3 regions of the Marinobacter sp. G11 genome follow, and region 1 is predicted to be linked to each of the others. Evidence: predicted binding sites of a transcription regulator. Region 1 holds the regulator's gene; each other region holds the start of a gene.

Evidence for each region. The regulator sigma-54, encoded in region 1, starts transcription at its own class of promoters, with help from an activator protein. The targets are predictions, from matches to a motif close to ANTGGCATNNANNTTGCTNT.
Region 2: a site for sigma-54 is predicted at 4,262-4,281, ahead of glnA (glutamate--ammonia ligase). Genes of this name have one in related genera too.
Region 3: a site for sigma-54 is predicted at 7,096-7,115, ahead of LWH94_RS12415 (CmpA/NrtA family ABC transporter substrate-binding protein). Genes of this name have one in related genera too.

What each region holds. Positions count from the first base shown of each region.
Region 1 covers NZ_JAJSPB010000025.1:15,583-26,052, forward strand. Annotated here, with positions in the region: gene rapZ (RNase adapter RapZ) at 1-556, opposite strand, end outside; gene ptsN (PTS IIA-like nitrogen regulatory protein PtsN) at 591-1,061, opposite strand; gene hpf (ribosome hibernation promoting factor) at 1,157-1,459, opposite strand; gene LWH94_RS14445 (RNA polymerase factor sigma-54) at 1,542-3,074, opposite strand; gene lptB (LPS export ABC transporter ATP-binding protein) at 3,208-3,933, opposite strand; gene lptA (lipopolysaccharide transport periplasmic protein LptA) at 3,911-4,480, opposite strand; gene lptC (LPS export ABC transporter periplasmic protein LptC) at 4,464-5,063, opposite strand; gene LWH94_RS14465 (KdsC family phosphatase) at 5,060-5,641, opposite strand; gene LWH94_RS14470 (KpsF/GutQ family sugar-phosphate isomerase) at 5,642-6,631, opposite strand; gene LWH94_RS14475 (ATP-binding cassette domain-containing protein) at 6,770-7,582, shown strand; gene mlaE (lipid asymmetry maintenance ABC transporter permease subunit MlaE) at 7,579-8,361, shown strand; gene mlaD (outer membrane lipid asymmetry maintenance protein MlaD) at 8,384-8,833, shown strand; gene LWH94_RS14490 (MlaC/ttg2D family ABC transporter substrate-binding protein) at 8,872-9,525, shown strand; gene LWH94_RS14495 (STAS domain-containing protein) at 9,522-9,833, shown strand; gene LWH94_RS14500 (BolA family protein) at 9,894-10,142, shown strand; gene murA (UDP-N-acetylglucosamine 1-carboxyvinyltransferase) at 10,162-10,470, shown strand, end outside.
Region 2 covers NZ_JAJSPB010000006.1:19,252-29,721, reverse strand. Annotated here, with positions in the region: gene dtd (D-aminoacyl-tRNA deacylase) at 425-880, opposite strand; gene pip (prolyl aminopeptidase) at 989-1,951, opposite strand; gene typA (translational GTPase TypA) at 2,210-4,021, opposite strand; gene glnA (glutamate--ammonia ligase) at 4,414-5,817, shown strand; gene LWH94_RS05635 (DUF4124 domain-containing protein) at 5,948-6,475, shown strand; gene glnL (nitrogen regulation protein NR(II)) at 6,737-7,837, shown strand; gene glnG (nitrogen regulation protein NR(I)) at 7,834-9,267, shown strand; partial or broken gene LWH94_RS19595 (DUF6701 domain-containing protein) at 9,292-9,363, opposite strand; gene ssb (single-stranded DNA-binding protein) at 9,850-10,392, opposite strand; gene LWH94_RS05615 (MFS transporter) at 10,450-10,470, opposite strand, start outside.
Region 3 covers NZ_JAJSPB010000018.1:55,933-66,402, reverse strand. Annotated here, with positions in the region: gene nirB (nitrite reductase large subunit NirB) at 1-802, opposite strand, end outside; gene LWH94_RS12435 (NAD(P)/FAD-dependent oxidoreductase) at 830-2,059, opposite strand; gene LWH94_RS12430 (nitrate regulatory protein) at 2,406-3,704, shown strand; gene LWH94_RS12425 (ABC transporter ATP-binding protein) at 3,750-4,610, opposite strand; gene LWH94_RS12420 (ABC transporter permease) at 4,603-5,595, opposite strand; gene LWH94_RS12415 (CmpA/NrtA family ABC transporter substrate-binding protein) at 5,609-6,973, opposite strand; gene LWH94_RS12410 (nitrate reductase) at 7,449-10,124, shown strand; gene LWH94_RS12405 (hypothetical protein) at 10,126-10,470, opposite strand, start outside.

The DNA.
Region 1 (10,470 bases):
CATAATCGGAATCCACCGGCACGCCGTGCTTGAAACCGAATGACTGGAACAGCAGGGCGATTTCCTGTTCCTTGCGGCCGGCCACCCGCTGTTTCACCATGTCGCGCAACTCGTACATGGATAGGCCGGTGGTGTTGATATACAGGTCGGCCAGCTTCGACAGCGGTTCCAGCAGCTGTTTCTCGTTGCTGATGGCTTCGCGCAGGGAGGTCTTGTCGTCGCTCAGGGGGTGCTTGCGCCGGGTGGCGTGGAACCGTTGCAGCAGGGATTGCTCGTCGGCATCCAGGAAGATGATTTCGATCTCGATCCCGGTATCACCCAGCCGCTGGTAGATGTCCTCGAAATTGGCCAGTTCACCAGACAGGTTGCGGGCATCGATACTGACCGCCATTTTCTTCAGGCGGCCGGGGGCCTCGTGGGCCACGGCTTCCCGGGTCAGGGGAAACAGCAGGCCGATGGGCAGGTTGTCTATGCAATAGAACCCCAGGTCTTCCAGTACGTGCAGTGCCGTACTCTTGCCCGACCCGGACCGGCCACTGACGATGATCAGCTTCATGGTTAGGCTTCTCCCGTACTTTGACAGCCCTCGGTTACTGGCTGTCGGTGGTCATGCCCTTATACAGGGAGTCGGCATCCTGGCATTTGCGCAGGCGCTCGCAGAATGCGCTGTCGTTGAAACGTTCGGCAAGCTGGCTCAACAGCTCCAGGTGCTCGCTGGTGGCTTCTTTGGGCACAACCAGGGCGAACACCAGGTCTACCGGCTGGTTGTCGATGGCATCGAAGTCCACCGGCTCGGCCAGGGTCATCAACACTCCGATTACCCGATCCAGGCCTTCCAGGCGGCAGTGGGGTATGGCGATACCCTGCCCGATACCTGTGCTGCCAAGACGCTCCCGGGACACCAGGTTGTTGAAGATGTCGTTATCGTTGAGAGTCTCGTCCTGATAGTGAATCCGCTCGGCAATAAACTCCAACACCCGTTTCTTGCTGGATGCCGGTACCTGGCACAGCGTCAGTGCCGGGGCCAGGATGTTGTCGATGGTCAGGGATGTATCGCTCATGGATTAACTGTGAACCCGTAAAAAAAAGGCTGCGGCCGGTAGCCCTGCCGCAGCTCGTTCGATTGAATTACCCGGTAGCCTGCGCCTGAAGGCGCTTAGCCGTTACCGTGCATCCGGTCTACGTTCTTTTCCTTGTGCTTGAGGATCTGGCGGTCAAGCTTGTCCACCAGGGCATCGATTGCCGCGTACATATCCTCGTTTTCAGCCTTTGCGTGAACCTCGCCACCCACAACGTGGAGGGTAGCTTCGGCCATCTGGCGAACTTTCTCAACTTCCAGCGTCACCTGACAGTTACTGATGTGGTCAAAGTGGCGCTCAAGCTTCTCGAACTTGGTGTTGACGTAATCCTTCAGTGCAGGGGTCAGTTCTACGTGATGGCCTGAAATGTTGAGTTGCATTGGCGTCTCCTGTTGTCATCATGCCGGCGTTCCGCCGGACTGAGTGCCAGGGCTTCGTGCCCCGGTGATTATTTGGTAAACGTTAAACCAGTCGTTTGCGTTCGTTCGAAGGAGGTATGTGCATGGCCTCCCGATACTTGGCCACGGTGCGCCGGGCCACGTTGATACCCTGTTCCCCTAGCATGGCCGCAATTTTGCTGTCGCTCAACGGCTTTTTCGGGGTTTCCTCTGCAATCAGTTTCTTGATCATGGCACGAATTGCGGTAGAGGAACACTCCCCGCCTTCGGCGGTGCCCACGTGGCTGGAGAAGAAATACTTCAGCTCGAAGATGCCCCGGGGTGTGTGCATGTACTTCTGGGTGGTTACCCGGGAGATGGTGGACTCATGCATCTCCACGGCCTGGGCGATGTCCGACAGGATCAGGGGCTTCATGGCCTCCTCACCCTGGTCCAGGAAGCCTTGCTGGTGCTCGACAATGCGGGTGGCCACTTTCAGCAGGGTTTCGTTGCGGCTCTGCAGGCTCTTGATGAACCACTTGGCTTCCTGCAACTGGTCGCGCAGGTAGGTGTTGTCGGCGCTGCTGTCGGCCCGGCGAATCAGCGAGGCGTAGCTGGCGTTCACCCGGATGCGCGGGGCAATTTCCGGGTTCAGTTCCACCCGCCACCGGCCTTCATGCTTGCGCACGATCACATCGGGGATTACGTAGTCGGTATCACCGTGATCAATCACATCCCCCGGTTTCGGGTTCAGGCTGGTAATCAGGGCCAGGACTTCCCGCAACTGGTCTTCCTTCAACCGGCTGCGGCGCAGCAGCTGCGCGTAGTCACGGTTACCCAGCAGGTGCAGGAACTGGGTGACAACCTGGCGCGCCTGGCGCAGCCAGGGGGTGTCCGGTGGCAACTGGTTCAGCTGGATCAGCAGGCACTCCTGAAGGTCCCGGGCAAACACGCCGGGCGGGTCGAAATGCTGCAGGCGGTGCAGCACGGCTTCTACCTCATCCAGGTCCAGCGGGTCTTCATCGCTGTCTTCACGCAGGCCGGCGTGGATTTCGTCCAGTGGTGAGGTGAGGTAGCCCCGGTCGTCCACGGCGTCCATCAGGGCGTGGGCGATGGCCTGGTCCCGTTCGCTCAGGGGGGTGAGGTTCAGCTGCCATTCCAGGTGATCCCGCAGGGTTTCCGCAGGGGAGTTGCGGGTTTCGAAGTCCGAGTCGTTCTCGTCGTCGTCTTTCGCAGCGCTGGCCGGGGCGGTCTGGTAGATATCTTCCCAGGCGGTATCGACCGGCAAGTCGTCAGGAATGGTGTCGGTAATGTCGTTTTCCGAGTTCCAGTCCGGCCCGTTTTCGGATTCGTCCCAGTCGTTACTGCTTTCCGGGGCGTTGTCATCCTGGGCGCTGGCGGTTTCGTTATCCTGGTCGTCAGAACTTTGCGGTTCGGTGGTGTCGTCCGGGCCGTGATCGTCGTCCTCGGCGGTTTCCAGCATGGGGTTGGAGTCCAGCGCCTGCTGGATTTCCTGCTGGAGATCGAGGGTAGAAAGCTGCAACAGGCGGATGGCTTGCTGCAACTGGGGCGTCATGGTCAGGCTCTGGCCCAGTTTTAGCTGTAACGAGGCTTTCATAACCATGGCTTTAGATCCATAACAGACTGGTATCCCGGTAAAAAATCGAATTTCCTTGCAAGATCTTTGCCGAGTTTACTTGTTACCGTTCTGCAACACAATCAGACCTCGGTGAAAGGGCGGGGCGCTCCGCTTAAAGGCGGAATTCGTCCCCCAGATACACCTCTTTTACCTGCTGGTTGGCGAGGATGGCCTCGGAGTTGCCGGAGGCAATGATGTGGCCGCCGGACACAATGTAGGCGTTCTCACAGATGTCCAGGGTTTCCCGCACGTTATGGTCGGTAATCAGTACGCCAATGCCCTTATCCCGCAGGTGCCGGATAATGTGTTTGATGTCGCTGACGGAAATGGGGTCTACCCCGGCGAAGGGCTCGTCCAGCAGGATGAAGGCAGGCTCCATGGCCAGGGCCCGGGCAATTTCCACCCGGCGACGTTCGCCACCGGACAGGGCCATGCCGAGGCTGTCCCGGATATGGGTGATGTGGAATTCTTCCAGCAGCTCTTCCAGCTTGGCTTCCCGGTCGGCCCGGTTCAGGCCCTTGCGGGTTTCCAGGATGGCCATGATGTTGTCCCGCACGGTGAGTTTGCGGAATACCGAGGCTTCCTGGGGCAGGTAACCGATACCCTTGCGGGCGCGGCCGTGCATGGGCAGCGGAGTGATGTCCTGGCTGTCGATGGTGATGCGGCCCCGGTCTGCCGGCACCAGGCCTACGATCATGTAAAAGCAGGTGGTTTTGCCGGCGCCGTTGGGGCCCAGCAGGCCGACGATTTCCCCGGAGCGGATCTCCAGGGAAACATCCAGGACCACTTTTTTCTGCTTGTAGCTTTTGGCCAGATTACTGGCCCTGAGTACTGCCATCAGAACCTTCCCCGTTGCTGGACTGGCCGGTGTTACGCGGCTGGATGACCATTTCGACCCGGCCGGAACCGCCGGTTTCTGTATTGCCGCCCTCGGCGGTGACCACCCGGCTGACCGTATTGTAATGAATGACGTCACCCTTGAAGGTGTTGCCTGCCTGTTCGATGACGGCTTGGCGCTCGAAGGTCAGCTGGTTGTCTTTCGCGGCCCAGGTAATGTTCAGGGCGCTGGCATTGGTCATGCCTTCGCCTTCCCGGGAGGGCTGGCGGTAATGGGCGGGTGATCCACTGGCTTCAATGCGGCTCAGGCCCTGGTCGTCCCGGTACAGCACAACGCGCTGGGCTTCCAGCCGGGTGCGGCCCTGCACCAGTTCCACGTCGCCGGTGTAGGTGGCCACGCCGGCGCTGTCATCCAGCCGGGCGGAGTCGGCACTCACCTGGATGGGGGTGTTCGAGTCCATATCAAAGGCCATCGCCGGGGCGGCCAGCATCAGCGCGGCAGCCAGCAGCGCCGGCGGATAAAAACGGAGCTTACCTGACGGTTTCATATTGCCCTTCCACCCGGGAGTTGAGTTCCAGTATGCGTTGATCAATCCAGGCCTTCATGCCGGTGGCCTGGGTGGTACCGAACGGCTCGGTAATGGTTACCGGCAGGTCGGTGAAAACGGTGCCTTCGTTGTTGTCCAGGGTCAGCGCTTCGGTGGCCAGCGTGGCCCGGGAGTCGCCGCTGGTGCGCAGTACGGTCACGTTGCCTTCCAGGTGCATCAGCCCCTGAGACTGCAGCAGGCTACCTGCATCAGCTTCAATTATCCACGGTTCGGCCTCACCCTCGCCGAACAGGCGGGCGCGCGGGTCTGTCATCCTGGCGCTGCTGTCGTGATCGAACTGCTCGATGCGGGGGCTGGTCATGTGGATTTCCAGGGTGCCCTGTTCATTCCAGGCCCGGTAGTCGGCGCCCACCACGAAGCCGTCCGGCTCGGCGGGGCCCCGAAGCTGTGCCGCTTCGGGATCGGGTACCGGTGGCTCGCCGCTTTGCCACATCAGGTAAACCGTGGCGGCAACCGTAGCCGCCAGGGCCAGGGTGCGCAGCCAGGGCTTGCCGGCCTGTGAGGAAAAGAACCGCTGGATCATGCCCGGTCGTCCTGTGATTCGGCCAGGTAGGGGGCCAGGGTTTTTTCTAGCTGGCCCTGGGCCCAGAGAATCAGTTCGCAGGCTTCGCGCACCGCGCCCTGACCGCCCGCTGCCTGTGTGCAGTAGTCGGCATGCTGGCGGACCAGCCAGTGGCCGTTGGGCACGCTGATGCCAAGGCCCGCGTACTGAAGGGCAGGGAGGTCCGGCAGGTCATCGCCCATATAGCCGATTTGCCCGGCGGTAATGTCCATGTCAGCCACCAGTTCCTGCAGGGCCACCCGCTTGTCTTCCCGGCCCTGCATCAGGTGGCTGATGCCCAGGTCGTTCATGCGCTTTTCGGTGAGCGGCGAGCGCCTTCCGGTAATCACCGCCACGGTAATGCCGGCATGCATCAGCTGTTTCAGGCCCAGGCCATCCAGGATGTTGAAGGTTTTCAGCTCGTCGTCGCCGGCGCTGAAGTACAGGCGGCCATCACTCATAATGCCGTCTACGTCAAAGGCCACCAGGCGGATGGCGGCGGCTTTGGCTTTCAGTGCGTCGTTCCACTGGTTTTGCAGGGGGTGAACCATGCCGGTCATTCAGATAACCCCCGCGCGCAGCAGGTCGTGCATGTTGATGGCGCCGGTCAGCTGGCCGTTTTCATCGGTGACCGGCAGGGCGTTGATCTTCAGTTCTTCCATCATGTTCAGGGCTTCGGCGGCCAGGTGGTCGGCGCGGATGGTTTTGCCGTGGCGGGTCATGACATCCCGGATGACAGTGGTGTGCACATCCACGGATTTATCCAGGGTACGGCGCAGGTCACCATCGGTGAAGATGCCGGTCAGTTCGCCCTTTGTATTCACTACCGTGGTCATGCCCAGGCCCTTGCGGGTGATTTCCAGCAGCGCGGTGCTGAGGCTGACATCCTCGAAGACTTTCGGAATCGCGTCGCCGGAATGCATGATGTCGGAGACCCGCAGCAGCAAGCGCCGGCCCAGGCTGCCACCGGGGTGGGAAAACGCGAAGTCTTCTGCGCTGAAGCCGCGGGCTTCCAGAAGGGCAACGGCCAGTGCATCGCCCATCACCAGGGTGGCGGTGGTGCTGGATGTGGGCGCCAGCCCCAGAGGGCAGGCTTCAATAGCGACGCTGACATCCAGGTTGGCGATGGCTTCCTTGGCCAGGACCGAGTTGGGGTTGCCGGTCATGCTGATCAGCGGAGCGCCCATGCGCTTGATCAGGGGCAGGATGGTAACCACTTCGCTGGTGCTGCCACTGTTGGAGATGGCAATGACCACATCCTGCGGGGTAATCATGCCCATGTCGCCGTGGCTGGCTTCGCCGGGGTGGACAAAGAATGAGGGAGTGCCGGTGCTGGCCAGGGTGGCGGCAATCTTGTTGCCGATGTGGCCGGATTTGCCCATGCCGGTCACCACCACGCGGCCCTTGCAGGCCATGATGACCTCGCAAGCCCGGGTGAAGTCGCCGTTAATGCGGCCTTCAAGGGCTTCGATAGCTTCCCGTTCGATGCGGATGGCCCGCAGGGCAGAGGTGCGGTAGTCCTGGCCACCTGAAGAATTGGAGTCTGTCATCTCGGCTGGTTTTCCCTCTGTCCGCTTGCTCGGTTTGGCTGCCCCGGCTACCATCCGGGGCCGTGAGCGATTGGCTGGCAAGTATATCATTTATGATCCTCTTGTCTTAATGTAGGCGCTCCCCGAGAAGGATGGATTATGGAGTCATCTGCTTACATAACACTTAAGGATGTGGTGTTTTCCCGAGGTGGTCGCCGCATTTTCGACGGCGTAACGCTGGATATACCCAAGGGCAAGATCACCGCCATTATGGGCCCCAGCGGCACGGGCAAGACCACGCTTTTGCGCCTGATCGGCGGCCAGCTAAGGCCGGATTCCGGGCAGGTTACCGTGGCCGGCCACAATGTGCCGGCCCTCAAGCGCAAAGACCTTTACCGGTTGCGGGAAAAAATGGGCATGCTGTTCCAGAGCGGCGCCCTGTTCACCGATCTGAGCGTTTATGAAAACGTGGCCTTCCCGCTGCGGGTGCATACCAGGCTGCCGGAAGACATGATCCGCGACATCGTGCTGATGAAGCTCGAAGCTGTGGGCCTGCGTGGTGCCCGCAAACTGATGCCATCGGAACTGTCCGGCGGCATGACCCGCCGGGTCGCACTGGCCCGCAGTATCGCCCTGGACCCGGAACTGATCATGTACGACGAGCCTTTCGCGGGGCAGGATCCCATTGCCATGGGTGTACTGGTCAAACTGATCCGGGACCTGAACAGTTCCATGGGGCTGACCAGCGTGCTGGTGTCCCACGATGTGCCGGAATCCCTCAGTATCTGCCACTACGCCTGCATCCTGGCAGACGGTAAAGTGATCGGAGAGGGCACCCCGGAGGAGCTGCGCCAGCACCCCTCTGACCGCGTGCAGCAATTTCTGAACGGCCAGCCCGATGGCCCGGTGCCGTTCCATTATCCGGCCAGCGACGCCGCAGCAGACTTCGGGGTAAGCGGAGGCGCGCTATGATTGACCGTATTGCCGCCCTGGGCCGTGGCGGGCTGGATGTGGTGTCTTCCGTTGGCCGGTCCGGGCGCTTCCTGGTAGGCGTTCTGGCAGGCTTTCCCCGGCCAGCCATCGGTTTTCCGCTGTTGCTGCGCCAGTTGTATTTTGTCGGTGTTCTGTCGCTGGCTATCGTGGTGGTTTCCGGATTGTTTATCGGCATGGTGCTGGGCCTGCAGGGCTACACCATTCTCAGTGATTACGGCTCTGAGGCCGCCATTGGCCAGATGATCGCGCTTACACTGGTACGGGAATTGGGGCCGGTGGTAACGGCGTTGCTGTTTGCCGGCCGGGCCGGTTCGGCGTTAACCGCGGAAATTGGCCTGATGAAAGCTACCGAACAGCTATCCAGTATGGAAATGATGGGCGTCGACCCCCTGCGCCGGGTGATAGCACCGCGGCTATGGGCGGGCTTTATTGCCATGCCGGTACTGGCCATGATTTTCTCGGTGGTCGGTATCTGGGGCGGCATGCTGGTGGGTGTGGACTGGCTCGGTGTGTTTGAAGGCGCGTTCTGGGGCAATATGCAGTCGTCAGTGGATTTTGTGGATGACGTGCTTAACGGCGTTATCAAGAGTGTGGTGTTCGGGTTTGTCTGTGCCTGGATTGCGGTGTACCAGGGCTACGATTGCGTACCCACCTCCGCCGGCATCAGCTCTGCCACCACCAAGACTGTTGTCTATTCATCGCTGGCGGTGCTCGGGCTGGACTTCGTCCTGACCGCCGTCATGTTCGGCGATTTCTGATCCAATTTTCAGGGAGCCTGCAATGGCACAAAGAACCACAGAAGTAATCGTAGGCCTGTTCATGATCGCCGGGTTGGCGGCCTTGCTGTTCCTGGCATTGCAGGTGAGTGGCCTGTCACCCAAATCGGCCGGTGATCGCTATACCCTGTATGCCAACTTCAATGACACCGGCGGCCTGGCGCCCCGGGGCAAGGTGTCGATGGCTGGTGTAACCATCGGTGCCATCGAATCCATCGAGCTGGATACGGAAACCTTTCAGGCCCGGGTAGTGCTGGCGATCGATGCCGATATTGACAACATTCCGGCGGACAGTGCAGCAGTAATACGTACATCCGGTTTGCTGGGAGATCAGTACATTGATATATCTGTTGGTGGCGACCTCGAGTCCCTGAGCCCGGGCGACACCTTTTATTCTACCCAGTCCGCCATGAACCTGGAGCGGCTGATCAGTAACTTTGCCTCCGGACGCTGATGCCGGGCAGAGCACAGAAACGAATACGGGAGAACACAATGCTTGCCCTGAAACAACGATTCATCTGGATGTTTGCCATGGTTGCCCTGGTGGCGGGCCAGGCCTGGGCCGGTCCGGAAGATGACCTGAAACAGTATGTAGACGAAAACACCCAGAAGCTGGTGCAGAAGCTCAATGAAGAAAAGGGCCTGTATGAACAGGATCCGGAAGCCTTCTACGCCAGCATGGATGAAACCCTGGACCAGTTTGTGGATTTTCGCCGCATTGCGGCCCGGGTGATGGGGCGCTACGCCCGCCAGACTTCCCCCGAACAGCGGGACGAGTTTGTGGCCAAGTTCAAGCGCAGCCTGTTCGATAGCTACGCCCAGGCGCTGGTGAGTGCCGAGAACTTCGAAATCAACGTGCTGGAAGCGGAAATCCTGGCTCAGAACGACGACCGTGCGTCTGTGCAGATGGAAGTAATCAGCGCGTCCGGCAACCGCTATCCGGTCACCTACTCCATGTACCGCAATGGCGAAGGCCGCTGGATGATGGAGAACGTGATTGTGGAAGGCGTGAACATCGGCCTGGCATTCCGGGATCGCTTTGCTCAGGAAATGGAGCAGAACCGTGGCCAGGTTCAGGCCGTGATTGATGGTTGGGGCGATGCTGTTGAAGCCCTGAAGCTTGATGAAGAGCTGGACCGTTCATGACCGCTCCGGCTGTCGAGCTCTCAGGTAATACTCTCGCCGTAACCGGTGAGGTGAACGCCGATACCGTGATCGCCCTGCGCAAGCAGGGTGAACAGTTGATCGGGGCGGCCAGCGGCCCGTTAACCGTTGACCTTTCCGGCCTGGCCACCGCCCACAGTGTGGTGTTGTCCATGCTGTTGTGCTGGCACCGGCTGGCCCTGGAAAAACAGCAACCCCTCACCTTTCAGGGTGCCAGCGACCGCCTGTTGTCGCTGGCCGCCCTCAGCAATCTGGAAGACCAGATTCCCGGATTTGCCACACACAGCTGACCGGCGCCCGGGAATTGGTTACAATTCCGCCCCTGATTTCAAACCAGTCGAGGAATCCCTATGGACGCCGCCCAGGTTACCGAACTTGTTAAAGAAGCCCTGCCCGGTTGTGAGGTTCAGGTACAGGTCGATGGCAGCCACTACCTTGTGGTTGCTGTGGGTGACGTATTTGAAGGCCTGCCCACCATCAAACGGCAGCAGATGATCAACAAGGTACTGTTCCAGCACATTATGGACGGCACCATTCACGCCCTTCACCCGAAAGCCTACACCCCGAGCGAGTGGGCCGAGCGGCAGGCCCAGGCCTGAACAGCACAGGACAAGTATTGTGGACAAACTTCTGATCGGGGGCCGCAAGCCCCTGGATGGCGAGATTCGCATTTCCGGCGCCAAGAACGCGGCACTGCCCATTCTGGCGGCCACGCTGCTGGCCGATGAGCCGGTAACCATCGGCAACCTGCCGCACCTGAACGACATCACCACCATGATCGAGCTGCTGGGCCGCATGGGCGTGGAGCTGATGATCGACGAAAAGATGAGTGTGGAAATTCACGCCAACACCATCAAGCACTTCCACGCGCCCTACGAGCTGGTGAAAACCATGCGCGCCTCCATCCTGGTGCTGGGCCCGCTGGTG
Region 2 (10,470 bases), on a different contig from region 1:
CAAATCCAGCAAATGCCGGCTTTACCGGAACCCCGATCAACCCCCATTTATTTCCAACAGGGGGCCGACATTTCTTCTTTTTATCTGGCCGGGAAAGCCCCGAACCTTAGTTCTCAACCACTTACAGAACTTTGCTAAAGTTCAGCGTGATGAACCTGTTTTAATACAATGTTTGCATTTTTGCAAATTTTCACGGGCTAATTTTTAGCCTTTTTTGGTCAGGAAGCAAAGTTCTTTATTCCTCAATGGCTTGACCACAGATTCCGGTTTTATCTACCAAAATCAGGGCCAGAACCCAAAAACCGCTTCCAGAACAATCAACTAACGCAGTCCGAGCTAGCAAAACCACAAGCCGGCTCAAACATTACCTTATCTACCGCCCTTTTGTGAGGCGCCAGATACAACTCTGTCACATTTCTGTGCACTAACCCTTTTTGCCGGTTTCCAGCATGAACGTGACAGGGCCGTCATTTACCAGGGCCACTTTCATGTCTGCACCGAACTGCCCTTCCCCAACACGACTCTCCCCAAGCTCAGCACGGGCCCGGGCCACAAAATTCTGATACAGGGAATTGGCCATATCCGGCGCAGCCGCCAGCGAGAACCCCGGGCGGGTACCGGAGCCGGTATCGGCGGCAAGTGTGAACTGGGGAACAATCAGCAGGGATCCGCCGGAGTCCTGAACATTAACGTTCATCCGGCCCTGCTCGTCGGGGAATACCCGGTAAGAGAGGATTTTTCGGCACAAGTCCCTGGCCTCATTCTGTGCGTCGTCCTTTTCTACACCCAGCAATAACAGAAGCCCCGGCCCGATGGCCGAAATCTTTTCGCCATCCACCGTTACACTGGCTTCGGAAACGCGCTGGATCAGTCCTTTCATTCCATCCCTTGGCAAGATTAGCACAGGGTTAAAAATCAGCAACGCGCAGGAGTGTATAGGGCCATCGGCGGGGCCGCAAGCCCTTGAAGGCCAATAATAAGTCTATGCTCAACCGGCGCTGGGCAGGCTTTTCGCCACTACCTCTTCTACGCCCCGCAACAGCGCATCCACAATAGCCGGCTCGGATGCGGAATGGCCGGCATCCCGGATAATATACAGCTCGGCTTCCGGCCAGGCCTGGTGCAGGGCTAGGGCATTATCCAGCGGGCACACCATGTCGTAACGGCCGTGCACAATTACCCCGGGGATATCCGCCAACCGACCCGCGTCCCGCACAATCTGACCCGGTTCCAGAAAGGCGTTGTTCATGAAGTAGTGGCACTCAATGCGCGCCAGGGCTATGGCGACATGGGGGTGGCCGAAATGCTCCACCACCTTGGGGTTCGGATGCAGGGTGGCGCAACGGCCTTCCCAGATCGACCAGGCCTTGGCCGCCTGAATCTGCTCCAGTTCATTGGCGCTGGTGAGCCGGCGATAGTAGGCCGTCACCATATCACCGCGCTCAGCTTCGGGAATCGGAGCCAGGAAATCCTGCCAGTAATCCGGAAACACCCGGCTCGCGCCTTCCTGATAAAACCACTGAATATCTCGCGGCCGGCACAGAAAGATACCCCGCAACACCAGCCCGAGTACCCGCTCCGGATAGGTTTCGGCATACACCAGGCTGAGCGTGGAGCCCCAGCTGCCGCCAAACAGCAACCAGCGGTCAATGCCCAGAAACTGACGAATGGTTTCCATATCCTGAACCAGCTTGTCGGTGCTGTTGCCTTCCAGCTCCGCCAAAGGCGTGGAACGACCAGCGCCGCGCTGGTCCATCAGGATAATCCGGAAGCGCTCGGCATCGAAAAACCGCCGATGGTAATCCTCACACCCACCACCCGGTCCGCCGTGAACCACAAGCACAGGAATGCCATCCGGATTGCCGGATTCTTCCAGGTACAACTCATGGGGCTCATCTACCGCAAGGCGATGACGGGCGTAGGGTTCGATGTCGGGGTAGAGGTTCAGCATGACGAACTCCGTTTCAGGGATAACGGCAGTCTAGCTGAGATGGACAGGGACAATAAAGGAAGGATTGGTTTGCCACGAAATCCACTAAAGGACACGAAAGAAACTCAAAAGAAAAAGATTATTTTTTTGCCACGGACACTCACGGAATTACACGGACAACTGCCAAAAGCATTTTTGTCCGTGAGGGTCAGTGAGTGTCCGTGGCCAATCAGTTTCTTTTTTTCGTGTTCTTTCGTGGTTTTAGTGGCAAAAAGTCTTTTACTTCTTACCCGCGCGCTTACGCTCGTTCTCGGTCAGAAGCTTCTTGCGCAGACGGATCGACTTGGGCGTGACTTCTACCAGCTCGTCGTCGTCGATGAACTCCAGCGCCTGCTCCAGGGTAAACTTGATGGGCGGCACCAGGCCGATCACTTCGTCTTTACCGGAGGCACGCATGTTGTCCAGCTTCTTGCCCTTGGTGGGGTTAACCACCAGGTCGTTGTCGCGGCTGTGGATACCACAAAGCTGGCCTTCGTAGATTTCCTGGCCCGGGTCCAGGAACAGCTTGCCACGGCTCTGCAGGGTTTCCAGCGAGTAGGTCAGCGCAGTGCCAGTAGCCATGGAAACGATAACACCGTTCTGGCGGCTGGTTACGTCACCCATCTTCACCGGGCCGTAGTGGCTGAAGGTGGAGGTCAGGATGCCGGTACCGGAGGTCATGGTCAGGAAGGTGTTCCGGAAACCGATCAGGCCGCGGGCAGGAATGGTGTATTCCAGGCGGATTCGGCCCTTGCCGTCCGGGATCATGTTGGTCATGTCACCCTTACGCAGACCCATCTGCTCCATGATCGCGCCCTGGTGCTGCTCTTCGATGTCGATGATCACGTTTTCGTACGGCTCTTCCTTCTGGCCGTTTACTTCCTTGACCACCACTTCCGGGCGGCCTACGGCCAGCTCGAAGTTTTCGCGGCGCATGTTCTCGATCAGAACCGAAAGGTGCAGTTCACCACGGCCAGACACCTTGAACTTGTCCGCTGAATCGCCTTCTTCAACACGGAGTGCCACATTGTGCAGCAGCTCTTTTTCCAGGCGCTCTTTGATGTTACGGCTGGTCACGTATTTCCCTTCTTTACCGGCAAACGGCGAATCGTTTACCTGGAAGGTCATGGATACGGTGGGCTCGTCAACGGTCAGCGCCGGCAGGGCTTCTACGTTAGAGGGATCACACAGGGTGTCGGAAATGAACAGCTGGTCCAGGCCACTCACGCACACAATGTCGCCAGCCTGGGCTTCTTCAACCTCTACACGCTGCAGGCCGGAGTGGCCCATGATCTTCAGAATACGGCCGTTACGCTTCTTGCCGTCGGCACCGAGAGCCACCACCGGCGTGTTGGTTTTCACTTTACCGCGCATGATACGGCCGATACCGATTACACCCAGGAAGCTGTTGTAGTCCAGCTGGGAGATCTGCATCTGGAACGGGCCGTCCATGTCAACAGAAGGCGCAGGCACGTGGTCAACAATCGCCTGGAACACGGCGTCCATGTTGTCCTGGAGGTCTTCATGGTCCATACCGGCAATGCCGTTCAGGGCGCTGGCGTAAACAATCGGGAAGTCCAGCTGCTCGTCGGTGGCACCCAGGTTATCGAACAGGTCAAAGACCTGGTCTACAACCCAGTCCGGGCGCGCACCCGGGCGGTCGATCTTGTTCACGACCACAATCGGGCGCAGGCCCGCTGCGAAAGCTTTCTGGGTAACAAAGCGGGTTTGCGGCATGGGGCCGTCGATGGAATCCACCACCAGCAGCACACTGTCTACCATGCTCATTACCCGCTCAACTTCGCCACCGAAGTCAGCGTGGCCCGGGGTGTCTACGATGTTGATATCGTAGTCCTTCCATTTCAGCGCGGTGTTTTTTGCCAGAATGGTAATGCCACGCTCTTTTTCCTGGTCGTTGGAGTCCATAACGCGCTCGTTTTCGAGCTCTTTACGGTCCAGGGTGCCAGACTGGCGCAGCAACTGGTCAACCAGGGTGGTTTTACCGTGGTCGACGTGGGCAATGATGGCGACGTTTCTAAGCTTATCAATCACAACGGGTATCCTGCAGAAATTAGCGGCGCGCAGTATATCGAAAAGTCCATGTCGATAATATGAAGAATAGTGCCTAATATGTAACCAACCCTTCCGGCGCACTGATATCAGGCAATCCACCGGTTTTCGCACCAAAGTGGTGCGCTATTCTGGTGCATTTCCGGGCCGGCCGCCGTACACTTTTGCACACACAACGCACCAAAGCCTTGCCACTGCGCTGTTGTGGCGCAGTTACACAAAACTGGCAAGGCACTTGCTTAGTGAGGAGCAGCCGTAATTGAAAGGTAAGGGCCAAAGGCTTCTGGTAAGCTGCCTACACCTGCAAGAGATCGGGCCTCAGCACACTGAACGATCCGGCACAACGAACACGAAATCACTACGGAGCATGCACAATGTCCAAGACGATTGATTTGATCAAAGAACACGAAGTCAAATGGGTTGACCTGCGCTTCACCGACAGCCGCGGTAAAGAACAGCACGTTACACTGCCTGCCACTGAAGTAGACGAAGACTTCTTCGCTGACGGCAAGATGTTCGACGGCTCTTCTATTTCTGGTTGGAAAGGCATCAACGAGTCCGACATGATCCTGATGCCGGTTGACGATACCGCCGTGCTGGATCCGTTCACCGAAGAAACCACCATTAACATCACCTGCAACATTGTAGAGCCGACAACCATGCAGGGTTACGAGCGCGACCCCCGCTCCGTTGCCCAGCGCGCAGAGGAATACCTGAAGTCCACCGGCATTGCCGACGGCGCCCTGTTTGGCCCGGAGCCCGAGTTCTTCATCTTTGACTCCGTGAAGTGGAAGACCGACATGCAGGGCTCCATGTACTCCCTGCACTCCGAAGAAGCCGCCTGGGTATCCGGCGAAGACTTCGACCGCAACAACATCGGCCACCGCCCGGGCGTAAAAGGCGGCTACTTCCCGGTTCCGCCGGTAGACAGCCTGCACGACCTGCGTGGCGCTATGTGTGCGGCTATGGAAAACATGGGCCTGACCATCGAAGTGCACCACCACGAAGTGGGCACAGCCGGCCAGTGTGAAATCGGCGTTGGCCCGAACACCCTGACCCGCAAGGCAGACGAAGTTCAGATTCTGAAGTACTGCGTGCACAACGTAGCCCACGCCTACGGCAAAACCGCCACCTTCATGCCCAAGCCGGTCGTGGGTGACAACGGTTCCGGCATGCACGTACACATGTCCCTGAACAAAGACGGCAAAAACCTGTTTGCAGGTGACAGCTATGCCGGCCTGAGCGAAATGGCCCTGTACTACATCGGCGGCATCATCAAGCACTCCAAGGCCATCAACGCCTTCACCAACCCGGCCACCAACAGCTACAAGCGCCTGGTACCCGGCTTTGAAGCCCCGGTAATGCTGGCCTACTCTGCCCGTAACCGTTCCGCTTCCATCCGGATTCCGTACGTAAGCAGCCCGAAGGCACGCCGTATCGAAGTGCGCTTCCCGGACCCGGCAGCCAACCCGTACCTGGCCTTCGCCGCCCTGATGATGGCCGGCCTGGACGGCATTCAGAACAAGATCCACCCTGGCGATGCCATGGACAAGGACTTGTACGACCTGCCGAAGGAAGAAGCCATGAACATCCCGCAGGTAGCCACTACCCTGCAGGAGGCGCTCGATTGCCTGGCAGAAGACCACGAGTTCCTGACCCGCGGTGGCGTGTTCACCGAAGACATGATTGCCGGCTACATCGACCTGAAACGTGGCGAAGTTGAGCGTATCAACATGACCACTCACCCGGTTGAATTCGAACTGTATTACTCCTGCTAAGCCACTGCACCAACTTGGTGCAGACCGGTAGCAACAAGCCCCGCCCCGTGCGGGGTTTTTTGTATCAGCCGTTGAAAACCCCGCCAGCGGCGCCGATAATCGAGGCAGTTGATCAATGCAGGCCTTTATTATGAAAACACCTCTCGCCCTTGTAACCGGATTCTGTTTACTGGCCGCCGCCGGCGCCCACGCAGAGGTGTACCGGCATGTGGATGCCCAGGGCAACGTCACCTTCTCAGACGAGCCGATGCAGGGCAGCGAAACCGTAAAAGTAAAACCGGTGACCACCATCACCCTGCCCAAACCGGAAGTGGTGCGGGAAACCGACCAGCTTCGGCAAGAAGTCCAGAAGGAAGGCGCCAACTACGACAGCCTCACTTTTGTGCACCCGAAAAATGACCAGGCCTTCCACAGCGGCAGTGGCGACGTCACCTTTGAAGTGCGCAGCACCCCCGGCCTCAAGCGTGGCCACAAATACGAAATCACCCTCGACGGCCAGCCCGTAGGCCAGAGCTCCTCCGGCTCGGTAACCGTGAACAATATTGACCGCGGCACCCATCAGGCTGGCGTGCATATCGTGGACGAGCAGGGCGTTCAGGTGAAAACCGGCCCCGGCATCAGCTTTACCGTTCATCGCCCGTCTGTCCTGCGCCGATAACACATCAGCGGTAGCACCCGGAATTAGTTGCACCAATTTAGTGCATACGCACCACATTAACGCCATACTCTGGGCAGCGAAGGGGCAAATCGCCGGCTGCCTGTAGCCTTTCCCGCACCATCTGCACCAAGCCACAGCACCGCCATGCCCTACAGGCCGGCCCACGCCCGGCCGTTGCCCATTTTTTTCTGCCAGCCAGAAAAACTGGTTCGGATTTTGCAAAACCGGGGTACACGCATGAAACGAAAACGGAAGCCGAGCATGACGTTGCAGCCGCCCGCCACCCCGGACAGTGGATACAAAAGCATTCTGGACAGCCTGAGCACCTCCCTTCTGGTGCTGGGCGAAGACCTCACTATCCGTTACCTGAACCCGGCGGCCGAGAACCTGTTTGAAACCAGCCTGACCCGCACCCGGGGCCAACCGCTGGGTGACCTGCTGATCGACTCCAGCGACGCCCTGAAGACCCTGTACGCAGCCCTCAACAACGGCCAGTCCTACACCCGCCGCGAGGCCGAGTTCGCCCTGCTGACAGGCTCACGCTTCACCGTAGACTATTCGGTAACCCCGGTCAGCGTAGACCCGACCGAGCTGGTGATCGAAATCCAGCCGAAAGACCGGATGCTGCGCATCAGCCGGGAAGAAGACATCATCTCCCAGCAGGAAACCACCCGCATCCTGGTGCGCGGCATGGCCCATGAAATCAAGAACCCGCTCGGGGGCATCCGGGGCGCGGCACAACTGCTGGACCGGGAACTGAACAGCGAAGACCAGCGCGAATACACCCAGGTGATCATCAACGAAGCCGACCGGCTGCGCAGCCTGGTGGACCGCATGCTGGGCCCCAACAAAGCCCTGCAGATGGCCAGCACCAACATCCACGAAGTACTGGAACGGGTACGCACCCTGATTGAAGCCGAAAGCAAGGGCCGGGTGCGCCTGAAGCGGGATTACGACCCCAGCATTCCGGAATTCACCGGCGACAAGGAACAGCTGATCCAGGCCTTCCTGAACATCGCCCGCAACGCCATGGAAGCCGCCTTCGAAAACCAGGTGGACAGCCACAGCGGTGACATGCCCACCATCACCTTCCGCACCCGGGCCCTGCGCCAGTTCACCATCGGCCACCGACGCCACCGACTGGTGTGCCGGGTAGACATCATCGACAACGGCCCGGGTATACCGCCGGAACTGCTGCAGAACATTTTCTACCCCATGATCAGTGGCCGGGCGTCCGGCACGGGCCTGGGGCTTTCCATTACCCAAAGCATCATCGGCCAGCATCGCGGGCTGGTGGAATGCGAGAGTGAACCGGGAAGAACCGACTTCATCATCTTCCTGCCTCTGGAGGACAACCAATGAGCCGAACGGGAAACGTCTGGATCATAGACGACGACAAAAGCATCCGCTGGGTACTGGACCGTGCCCTCACCCAGGCCGGCCTGCACCCCCGCGTATTCGACAGCGGTGAAAGCATCATGATGCGCCTGGAGCACGAACAGCCAGATGCCATCATCAGCGACATCCGCATGCCCGGCGTAGACGGCATTACCCTGCTGTCCCGGATCGTGAAGAAGCACCCGGACCTGCCCGTTATCATCATGACCGCCCACTCCGACCTGGACAGCGCGGTGACCAGCTACCAGACCGGTGCCTTCGAATACCTGCCCAAACCCTTTGATGTGGACGAAGCCGTGGCACTGGTAAAACGCGCCATCGCCCACAGCCACGAGAAAAAGGCCGCGGCGGAACCCCAGATGGAGTCGGTTCAGAAAAACCTGGAAATCATCGGCGAAGCGCCCGCCATGCAGGAAGTGTTTCGCGCCATCGGCCGGCTCTCCAACTCCAACATTACCGTACTGATCAACGGCGAGAGTGGCACCGGTAAAGAACTGGTGGCCCAGGCCCTGCACAACCACAGCCCCCGGGCCCACAACCCGTTCATCGCCCTGAACATGGCTGCCATCCCCAAAGACCTGATTGAATCGGAACTGTTCGGCCACGAAAAAGGCGCCTTCACGGGCGCCGGCGCCACCCGCCAGGGCCGTTTTGAGCAAGCCAACGGCGGCACCCTGTTTCTGGACGAAATCGGCGATATGCCCGCCGACACCCAGACCCGCCTGCTGCGGGTACTGGCCGATGGCGAATTCTACCGGGTAGGCGGCACCACCCCCATCAAAGTGGATGTGCGCATCATCGCCGCCACACACCAGGACCTGGAAAAACTGGTGCAGGCCGGCAGCTTCCGCGAAGACTTGTTCCATCGCCTGAACGTAATCCGCGTACACCTGCCCAAACTGGCTGAACGCCGGGAAGACATCCCCAAACTGATGCAGCACTTCCTGAAACGGGCCGCCAAGGAACTGTCGGTAGAAGCGAAAATACTGCGGCCAGATGCCGAAGAATACCTGACCACCCTGCCCTGGCCCGGCAACGTGCGCCAGCTGGAAAACACCTGCCGCTGGCTGACCGTAATGGCCAGCGGCCGGGAAATCCACGTAGACGACCTGCCCCCGGAACTGCTGCACCAGGCCGACACCGACAACACCGGCACCGGCCAGACCTGGCAGGAAGGCCTGAAAAACTGGGCCGAACTGGAACTGAAGCGGGGCAAGAAAGCGATCCTGGACAACGCGGTGCCGGAGTTCGAGAAAATCATGATCGAAGCCGCCCTGAAACACACCGGCGGCCGCCGCCGGGATGCCTCGGTACTGCTGGGCTGGGGACGGAATACGCTGACCCGGAAGATTAACGAGTTGGGGATGGATCATCCGGAGGGGGAGGAAGAGTAAGCCTCTTCCCCCATGAGATTGGATTCAGTTGGCGGGGACTTCGCGCCAGTAGTTGATGCGGTCGTTGCCGCGGTAGACGCCGAAGGTGGCGGTGGCGCGTGATCAACACCACTTATCCGTGCTTGATCGGTTCGCACCCGATGATCCGGCGCCTGTCAGGTGCAAGTCCGACAGGCTGCCAGGTAGTCAACGTGCGTCCCACTTAGGTTCCACTTACGTCCCCTTAACACTCTCACCGAGCGCGTATCACGTGGTTGGTTAGCCGGGCGTTCTAACAACTTCCCCGACCGACTACACGTGAAGTGACCTCTCAAGAGTCATAGGTCACTGATATCCTGAAACCCACAAAGGACTATGGTTCAACCAATCAGGCTTAACCGTATGGGGCCTGTAATGACGGGCGCAAGTTAGACTCTTTCACCGCCACCCGCCTTTTCCTGACATGCTGCACTCCCCTCCCTCTTTCGAGGTTCAAGCCCATTACTGGGCGAGGATAAGTCAGGTTTGCAATAGGCCTACCAACAGCCTATACGTGTAGCGCAAATTTCACAAACACTTGATTTACCTAGAAAAATGGCTCACTCAGAAGGGGATATCGTCATCGAAGTCGTCAATCGGCTCCGGCATGCCGCCGCCCTGCTGCTGGGGCGGCTGGTTGCTGTACCCGCCACCCTGGTTACCCTGGCCACCCTGCTGCTGTTGCGGGGGCGGGTTGTTGTAGCTGGCCGCTTGCTGGGGCCGGCCCTGGGGCGCGCCCTGGTTCATGCCGCCTTCGCCACCACGGCTGTCGAGCATCTGCATCTGGCCGTTGATATCCACCACAATCTCGGTGGTGTAACGGTCCTGGCCATCCTGCCCCTGCCATTTGCGGGTTTGCAGGCGCCCTTCGATATACACCTTGGAACCTTTGCGCAGATACTGCCCTGCCACTTCAGCCACCTTGCCGAACAACACCACCCGGTGCCACTCGGTTTTCGGTACCAACTGGCCGGATTGACGATCCTTGTAGCTTTCATCGGTCGCCAGGTTGAGGTTTACCACCGCGTTGCCGTTCGGGGTGTAACGGGTATCCGGATCCTGGCCCAGATTACCGATAAGAATTACCTTGTTTACGCCTCGTGCCATTGTATGCTCCTGGTCTCTTTTGCTGAACGCCTGCGTTCCATGCAGGCATCCTGTGTTTTAAGTAGTGCTACCCTGCCG
Region 3 (10,470 bases), on a different contig from region 1:
TGCATTGATTGTTGACCACAATGCCACCGCGCTCGCCCACCTCCAGACCGCAGGCCCGGGCCAGGGTATCCTGGGGGCGGATGCCGGCGGAGAACACAATCAGGTCGGTCTCCAGATGGCTCTCATCCGAGAAATTCATCCGTAGCCGCGCACCGCTTCCCGGCACGATGGCGGTGGTGGCTTTCTCGGTGTGCACCTGTACGCCGAGGTCCTCGATCTTCTGACGCAACAGGGCGCCACCCTGATCGTCTAGCTGCACCGGCATCAGGCGCGGGGCGAATTCCACCACATGGGCCTGCAGGCCGAGGCTTTTCAGGGCATTCGCCGCTTCCAGCCCCAGCAGACCGCCGCCCACCACCACGCCGGTTTTTGCAGACTGGGCGCTGGCCTGAATGGCGTCCAGGTCGTCCAGGGTGCGGTACACGAAGCATCCGTCCCGGTCGTTGCCTTCAATCGGCGGTACAAACGGATAGGAGCCGGTGGCCAGTACCAGTTCGTCATAGGGATAGACGCCCTTGGCGGTGGTTATCACCCGGGCGTCCCGGTCGATGGCGGTAACCGGCTCATTCAGGCGAAGGTCAATGCCCTGTTCCCTGTACCAGTCTGCCGTGCCCATGGCCAGGTCGGCATGGGTGGAGCCACTGAAGTACTCCGACAGGTGCACCCGGTCGTAGGCCAGTTGCTTCTCTTCCCCGAACACCAGAATGTTAAAACTCCCGGCAGCCGGCGACTGGGTGAATTGCTCCAGGAAGTGATGGCCAACCATGCCGTTGCCGATCACGATCAGGGTTTGTTTGCTCATGGTGTTGTCCTCTCTCATGGCAACGGCTCAGGCCGCTGCGTCGCAATAGGGTTTGCCGAAGGCGATGGTGTCCCGATAGCGGGAAATGTTGGCGCCGGAGCGAATCAGTTGGCTGTACCAGAGGCTGTTGGTGGTGTCGCCCAGCAGGATGGCCCCGGTCAGCCGGTTGCCATCCACCAGCAGTTGGCCGTATACGGCCCGTGTCCGGTCCTGCCACTCAATGAGTTCGGTGTGTTCACCCGGGGCTATCCGGCCACAGGAAAAAATCGGCAGATCACTGATCTTCAGGCGGGTGGCCACCTCTCCGGGCTCGAATGTCCCGGCGCCCGGCGCCTGGCAAAGATGCTGTGCGAGGATGCGCGCCTGCTCGTAACCCGGCTCGACCAGGCCAAAGGTGTGGTCATGAAACTGGCAGCACTCACCCAGTGCGTAGACATGCGGGCTGGACGTCATCAGGTGCGGATCGACCCGAACACCCCGGTCACAGGTGAGGCCGGCGTCAGCGGCCAATCCCTTGTTAGGTGTAATACCGGTGGCAATAACCACCAGGTCAGTGGGCAGAACCGTTCCGTCGCCCATTTCCACGGCGCGGACCTGATGCCTGCCGAGCAGGGAGACGGGCGAGGTGCCGGTTCGGATATTCAGCCCCCGTTGCTGTAATCTACGCCGCAGAATATCGCCGGCGATGGGGTTCAGCTGGCGGTTGAGCAGGTGGCCGCTGCGGTGCAGAACCGTAACCTTCATGCCCCGGGCCCGCAGCCCTTCGGCCGCCTCCAGTCCCAGAAACCCTCCGCCGATGACCACGGCCCGCCGGTGTGCCTGAGCCTGCCGGGTCAGCGTGCGGGTGTCGGCCAGATCCCGGAAGTTCATCACGCCATCAAGGTCTTCACCTGGGAGGCCAGGGCGGGAGGGGCGCGCTCCGGTGGCCAGCACCAGCGTGTGGTAGGGCTGAATGCGGCCACAGGCGGTTGTTACCTGGCGCTGGCCCGGATCGATATGGGTGACAGGCTCGTGCTGGTGCACCTCAATGCTGTGTTTCCGGAACCACTGCCAGGGTTTCAGTTCCAGATCGGTTTCCTGAATCTGATCAGCCAGTAATGACGACAACTGGATCCGGTTGTAGGCAGCGAAGGGCTCACCGTTAAACACCACAATCCGGCTGAACGGATGCCCCTGGGCTACCAGTTGCTCCAGCAGCCGCTGCGCGACCATGCCGTGGCCGCAGATCACCAGCGGGTTGTCCTGTGTGTGTTCCATGGAATTGAACTCCTACAGCAACGAAAAAAGCCGGAGCATCATGCTCTCCGAAGAGAACAGATGGTCCGGCACCAATGCCAACAACAATGATCTGATGGTCCGGCCTGATTCCATGGCCGGGACAGTCGTCCTTGATTAAGGATTAGCGATCTTCGTGCCAACTTTCCATGCCATTATTATTCAATGAGTTACAGTAAATCGATGGAGGAGACGGGGTGGTTAGAGTGAAAAGGGTGCCCCGGGATGGGGCGAGGTGCACGATGATTGGGCCGGAAGGGGTGGCCTGTAAATTGCTGCATACCGGGCAGACAGGAACAAATTGTGTAATGACACCAGGAGCTGCACCATGAACAACAAACGCCATGCCCATGTGACCGCGCCAGCGACGGCTGCGGAATTCCTGATGGCCTCCCGGCAGTGTGAGATCCGTAACCTGGAATACTTTCTGCAGATGGGGCGGTTGGTGCAGAGCGTTGGCAACCTGGTCCATGGCCTGCAAAGGGAGCGTGGTGCCACCAACCTTTATCTGGGGTCCGGTTGCCAGCGCTTTGCCCGGGAACGGACCTTCATGGCCGGCGAGAACGACCAACTGGCCGCCACCTTCCGGCAGGCACTGGCAGACATTCAGGAGGATCTCACCACCCATCCGGTCAGCAGCCCTCTGCTCGGGCACATCGCCAGCGCCTTGCACAGCCTCGATCAACTGCCGGGGTTACGGCAGAGAGTGAATGAACAGGTGGCCAGTGTCTCGGAGGCCACGGAGTGGTTTTGCGACAGTATTCATCAACTGATTACCGTGGTTTTCGAGGCGGCTGAAACCGTGGCCGAGCCTTCTATCGCCGGCCTGCTGGTAGCCATGGTGCATGTGATGAATGGCAAGGAATACTGCGGTCAGGAGAGGGCCGCAGGCTCGGCGGGATTCTCCAGCGGGCACTTCGATAACGCACTGTCCCGGCGCATGATGCACCTGGTTGAAGCACAGGAACGGTGCTTTGAGGTGTTTATCGGCTTTGCTAACGAAGACAGCCTGTCGCTCTGGCAAGCCCTGCGCGCTCACCCGCGGGAACTGGAAATCGAGCGGATGCGACAGACGGCCGTCTCGGTCGGGCGTTACAAGTCCCTGGATAACGAGATGGCCGACCGCTGGTTTAACCTGATGACCGACCGTATGGACGATTTGAAGAAGATTGAGGATTCGGTGGAGAGCGCCTTTCACCATCGCTGCGTTCAACGCTACACCGAAGCCCGCCACTCCCTGGCTCACCAGGAAACCCTGCTGGCCTCGCTGGAACAACGGCATGCCTCACCAACGCCTGTGCTGGTGGTCTGCGATAACGGTGTAGATGCCGGAACCGCCGACGCATGGGCCGGGGAAGGTGTCGGGCAGCAATCAGGCCGATCCATCTTTGACCTGGTTCAGGAACAGACCCGCCGCCTGCGTCAGATGTCCGAAGAATTGCAGAGTGCCAAAGATGCCCTGGAAGACCGCCGTACCCAGGAAAAGGCCGTCTTGCTGTTGATGGAACACCGCAACATCAGCAACGATGAAGCGCACCGCCTGCTGCGTAAGCTGGCCATGGACCAGGGTAAACGGCTGCCGGACGTCGCCCGGGCACTGGTCTCCATGGCGGGGGTATTAAGCTGAAATCGGGATAAGGCAGGTGCGGGCAAAGCCCGCCCCTGCACACACTCAAGCGGTGGCTGAATGTTTACTGGCCGGCGTTTCGGGTTTTGTACTGCTGCCGCGCCGACTGTTCAGAGACTCCAGCTTGCGTTGTTTCTCGTACAGGAACGACAACACCTCCTGCCGGTAATGCACATACCTGGTATCATCCGCCAACGCCACGCGATTGCGTGGCCGAGGCAAATCAATGTGCAGATCCTCCCCCACCGTGGCTGCAGGGCCGTTGGTCATCATGATAATGCGGTCGGACAACAGCACCGCCTCGTCCACATCGTGGGTAATCATGATCACGGTATTGTTCAGCTCCTGCTGAATTTCCATCAGCGAATCCTGCAAATGCGCCCGGGTTAACGCATCCAGCGCCCCGAACGGCTCATCCATCAGCAACACACTGGGTTTCATGGCCAAGGCCCGGGCGATGCCCACCCGCTGCGCCATCCCCCCGGAAATTTCACCCGGCCGCTTGTTGGCGGCGTGGGCCATATTCACCAGCTCCAGGTTGTGGGTAATCCAGTCCTTGCGCTCCTGCCGGGTCATCGACTTGCGAAACACCTGCCGCACCGCCAGTTCCACGTTTTCATACACCGTTAACCAGGGCATCAGGGCATGATTCTGAAACACCACCGCCCGTTCGGGGCCGGGCGAATTTACCTCATGCCCGTCCAGTACACAGCCACCCCTGGAGGCCTGCAGTAACCCGGCAACAATGTTAAGCACCGTTGATTTTCCGCAGCCGGAATGGCCGATCAGTGAAACAAACTCCCCTTTCTGGATCTTCAAGTTCACATTGTCCAGGGCAACGAAGGGTCCTTTCGGCGTATCAAACGCCATCTCGACTCCGGTTAGTTCCAGATGTGTCTTATTCATTCCATGCCACCTTTTTCTGAATTAACAGCATTACCCGATCCAGCAAAAACCCGATAAACCCGATGGCCAGCACCGCCACCATAATCCGACTCAAAGACTGGCTACTGCCATTCTGGAACTCATCCCAGACGAACTTACCCAGCCCCGGGCTCTGCGCCAGCATCTCAGCGGCGATCAGCACCATCCAGGCAATACCCAGCGACACCCGCAAGCCGGTAAAGATCATCGGCACCGACGAAGGCAAAACCACCTTGCGCACGTGGGTCCAGAATGACAGCCGCAGTACCCGGGAGACGTTCAGCAGATCGGGACTCACTGCGGCTACCCCAACACTGGTATTAATCAGCGTCGGCCACAGACTGCACAGGGTGACTGTAATCATCGAGGTCAGGAACGACTTCTCGAACATCGGATCGTCACTGACATAGGTGGCGGACACCACCATGGTCACCAGCGGCAGCCAGGCCAGCGGAGAGACCGGTTTGAAGATCTGTATCAGGGGATTCACCGCAGCCTGGAAGTACCGGTTCAGGCCAAAGACAATGCCCAACGGCACTGCAATCAATGACGCCAGGGCGAAACCGGCCAGTACGGTCAGCAGGCTGGTGACCACCTGGTCGAGAAAGGTGGGCGCGCCCGGGTAATCCCGGATGCGGACGTCTGCCTGCGGATTGTCGGCCAGAATGCGGGCATTACGCTCCTCCTGCATGGTGATGAACTTATCGGCCCGCTCCCGCTGGCTGGCGTGCTCCTGCCACAGTTGTCCGGATTGCTCCCACACCTGCACCGGGCCGGGGAAAGCCCCCAGGGAGGTTTCCACCTGCGGTGCGGCCAGGTGCCAGAAGCCGAGGAAGAGCAGAATACCAACCAGCGGCAACAGCAGCTCTTTGCCCCGCGTGAGCCATTCGCGCGGATGCATACCGGAAAGCAGCTGGCGGCTGCCACTGGCCATGGACTGACCGATTCTTGCACTTAACGTAGTCATTTTTAGCCCTCCCTCACGGTGTCTCTGACCCTTTCAGGCCGATACTGAAACGATCGATGTAGGCGTTGGGTTGGCGCGGAGTGAACGGTACACCGTCAATCAGCTCACCCTGCATTGGACGTTCAAAGTTCTCCTGGGCAAAGTCCGGGAAGTCACTGGCGGTCATCAGGCCGTCCTTGATCAGTGACTGGGCGGCTTCGGCGTAAAGATCGCCCCGATACACCCGGGCTGCGGTCTTCATGTACCAGTCGTCGGATTTCGCCTCGGGAATCTGTCCCCAGCGACGCATCTGGCTCAGGTACCAGATCGCATCAGACGGATAGGGGTAGGTGGCGTGGTAGCGGAAGAAGACGTTGAAATCCGGTACTTCCCGGACATCGCCCTTTTCATACTCGAAGGTGCCGGTCATGGAGTTGGCAATGACTTCCCTGTCGGCCCCCACGTAGCTGGGACGCGCCAGAATGTCCACGGCGGCTTCCCGGTTGGCGTTCTGGTTTTCGTCCAGCCAGTAAGCGGCGCGGATCAGCGCCCGCAGTAAACGCAGGTGAGTGTTGGGGTATTGCTCCGCCCAGGATTCGGTCACCCCGAATACCTTTTCCGGGTTGTTGGGCCAGATTTCGTAGTCGGTAATCACCGGCACACCGATGCCCTTGAACACCGCCTGCTGGTTCCAGGGCTCACCCACGCAGTAGCCCTGGATGGTGCCCGCTTCCATGGTGGCCGGCATTTGCGGCGGTGGCGTTACGGAAAGGTGCACGTCGGCCTCGAGGGTGCCGCTGGTGTCACCGCGCTGGGGCGCGTAGAAGCCGGGATTCAGGCCACCGGCGGCCAGCCAGTAACGCAGTTCGTAATTGTGGGTGGACACCGGAAACACCATGCCCATGCGGAAGCGCTCGCCATTGGCACGGGTCTGCTCCACCACGGGCTTAAGGGCGCTGGCTGAAATCGGGTGGGCCAGACGCTCGCCTTCCATCTCCAGGTTCGGTTTCATCGCTTCCCAGACATCGTTGGACACGGTAATGCCGTTGCCGTTGAGGTCCATGCTGAAGGCGGTGATGATGTCGGCTTGGGTGCCATAGCCTATGGAGGCGCCCAGCGGCTGGCCGGCCAGCATATGCGCACCGTCCAGTTCGCCGGTGATCACCCGGTCCAGCAACACCTTCCAGTTCGCCTGGGCTTCGAGCTCCACGAACAGGCCCTCGTCCATGAAGTAGCCCTGTTCCCAGGCAACCGCCAGCGGGGCCATATCCGTGAGCTTGATGAAGCCAAGCTTCAGGTCGGGTTTCTCCGCCGGGCCAATCTCGGCCTGGGCCAGGGAACTCAGACCGATCAGGGTGGCGGTCAGTAAAGGTCGAACATAATGGTTCACTGTCTTCATCGGGATGCCTCTCGGTTCTTTCATTCCAGACGCGCAAAAAAAAGCGCCTGCCTCCGTTGCCGGAGAGCAGGCGCCGATGCCTGTAAATGAGAGCTGTGATGTCGTGATGGTTCACTAATTACTCAGCACAAGCCGTGCCATTTGGAACTATTCATGTATTTCAGTAGGTTGCGGGATCTCTAGTCGTTCAGGCAGGGGCGCCCGGTTCTGTGCCGGAGTGGTTTTGGTGCAGAAAATGGACAATTGCACCAAGGTGAACACCAATCGAGAGGCTTTCCACGGGATCTTTTTAACGGTGCAGCCTGGCTTCAACCTGCGCACCATGCGGCATTCAAGGCCCTTACACGCATCAAAGCGTGCACTGGCCTCCTAATTGCTTTCTTTAAAGACAGACAACTCAGGCAACGAAGCCCGCCCCCGGCTCTGGAAACAGAACCCGGGAGGCGGGTTTTTTTGGTTAAAAGCGAGGAACAGCATGAAACACCACGACACTCCAACGGACTCTATTGCCACCACCTGCCCCTACTGTGGTGTTGGCTGCGGTGTGCTGGCCACCTCCGGCTATGTCGGGGGCGATCGCCTGCATCCGGCTAATGGCGGCCGGCTTTGCGTCAAGGGCTCTGCCTTGCACGAGACGCTGGAGGATCCGAACCGGTTGTTGGAGCCAAAGGTCGGGGGGCGTGAGGTGACGTGGGCTGAGGCCATTGACCGGATAGCCGGGGCCATTTCTGAATCGGTGCGGGAGCATGGTCCGGAGTCGGTGGCTTTCTATCTCTCCGGGCAGTTGCTCACGGAGGATTATTACGTTGCCAACAAGCTGGCCAAGGGCTTTATCGGCACTCCGCATGTGGATACCAATTCCAGACTGTGCATGTCCTCGGCCGTTGCGGCCCACAAGCGTGCCTTTGGCGAGGACTGTGTCCCGGGCTGCTACGAGGATCTTGAGCTGGCGGACTTGCTGGTGCTTGCGGGCAGCAACGCCGCCTGGGCCCACCCGGTGCTGTACCAGCGGATGAGTGCGGCAGGTCGTCAGGGACGGAGAGTGGTGGTCATCGATCCCAGAAAGACAGCAACGACCGACCTGGCGGACCTGCACCTTCAGCTTCGCCCCGGAACAGACACCCTGTTGTTCAACGGCTTGCTGGTCTGGCTGCAGGATCATGAAGCGCTGGCGGATGACTATATTGCAAAGCACTGTAACGGTTTCGAGGAAACCCTGGCGATCGCCCGGTCCTGTGCCCCTTCTGTGCAAGCGGTGGCCAGCGGCTGCGATCTGGCAGCAGAAGATGTACGGTGCTTCTATGAGTGGTTTGCAGACACCGGGCGCACTGTGACCGCTTTTTCCCAGGGTATTAATCAGTCGGTCGCCGGTACCGACAAAGCCAATGCCATCATTAACTGCCATCTGGCTACCGGGCGGGTGGGCCTACCGGGTGCGAGCCCGTTTTCGTTAACCGGGCAGCCCAATGCCATGGGTGGTCGTGAGGTCGGCGGGCTCGCCAATACCCTGGCAGCCCATATGGATTATGACACCCCGGGCGCCATGCTCCGGGTCTCGGATTTCTGGCACAGCGAGCAGATGGCCAAGGGGCCTGGCCATAAAGCCGTGGAGTTGTTCGAGGCGGTTCACCGGGGTGAGATCCGTGTGCTCTGGGTAATGGGAACCAACCCCGCAGTCAGCCTGCCGGACACTGACCGGATTCACCAGGCACTGTCCCGTTGCCAGACGTTGATCGTTTCGGACTGTGTGGCTCAGACCGATACCACGCAGTTTGCCGATATCCTCTTGCCGGCTGCCGGCTGGGGCGAGAAAGATGGAACGGTGACTAATTCGGAGCGTCGCATTTCGCGCCAACGGCGGTTTCTATCCCTGCCGGAGAAGGTCCGGCCGGATTGGCAGATTATGCGGGATGTTGCCTGGGCCCTTGGCCATGCCCAAGCCTTCGACTACCGTTCCCCGGCCGATATTTTTCGTGAACATGCTGCGTTGTCCGGTTATGGAAACGGGGGCGAGCGTGTGTTCAATATTTCGGCGTTGTCTCAGCTCAGTGACAAGGAGTACGACGAACTGGCGCCGGTGCAGTGGCCGGTTACGGATGGTAATCCAGGAGCCTGGATGCAAACCCGCCGGCTGTTTTCGCACGGCAGGTTCCCTACGCCGGATGGCCGGGCCCGGTTGGTGCCTGTGTCCAGTTTGCCGCCCGGGCAGCAACCGAGCCCCCGGTATCCACTGGTGGTGAATACCGGGCGAATCCGGGACCAATGGCACACCATGACCCGAACGGCCGTGGCCCCCAGACTGCTTGCCCATCGCAGCGAGCCCTTTATTGAGCTGCACCCGGCGGATCTTGCCAACTTTGGCCTGACGGAAGGCGCGCTGGCGTTGCTGTGTGGGCAGGGCGGTGCCGGTTACGTTGGTCGGGTGCGGGCCAGCACCGGGCAGCGTACCGGTGAAGTGTTTGTGCCCATTCACTGGAATGGCCGGTTTGCCTCTGCTGCCCTGGCCTCCAGCCTGATCCGGCCGGTTGTGGACCCCATCTCCGGCCAGCCAGAAGGCAAGCACGGGGTGGCGACAATCCGGCCCCTGGTGACTTGCTGGCAGGCGAGGCTGATGTTGAATGACGCCAGCGATGTTTCATTGGACACCACTGCCCTTGTCTACTGGAGCCGCCAGCGCTTGCCCCACAGTCACAGCTGGTGGTTCGCCGGTGGCCATGACATGAACTGGGATGACTGGGGGCAAGGGTGTTTTTCCCGGGAACCGGAAATGGTGATGGAGGACCGCGCCAGGCAGCGTTACCGAGCCGCCTGGCTCAGCGGCGATCGACTGGATGCCGTGTTACTGGTTGAACCCTGTGCTCAGACCATGCCGGATCTGGACTGGCTGGACAGTTGCTTCGGCAGCGGTGAGCTGGGGCCGGAACAACGCCGGTCGTTACTGGCAGCAGGGACGGTGGAAGGCGAGGCGGCGGGGCCGATTATCTGCAGCTGTTTTGGCGTGGGTGAGCACCAGATTGCCCAAGCCATTGAGCAGGGCATGGCCAGCCCGGAGGCACTGGGCGAGCACCTGAAGTGTGGTACCAACTGTGGCTCCTGCCTTCCGGAGATACAGGACCTGCTTGCTCGCACTGGGGCCCGGGAACCCGCCTGAGTCAGGCCGCAGCAGCCCGCCGAAGCAGCGACAGCGGCACCCGGTAACGAAGGATCCGGGCATGCTGGCTGACAGTCACGGTGCAAGTCTTGCGGTTAACGCGCACCACCTGGCCTTGAATTTCGCGTCTGCCGTCGCCGAATACCACTGAATCCCCCACCTGCCAGTGCCGATGCTCCGCAGTGGGACTCGGAAATTCAAAGGGCGCGGTGGATAGCTCGATCCCGCAGCCGCTGGCCTGTTCCGCAAGGTATAGCCGGGTGGCGTTTGCGGCACCGCTGTGGTGCAACTCATTCAGCGCTTCATAGAAATGCCGGTTATGCACCGAGCCGTAATGCCGCTGCCC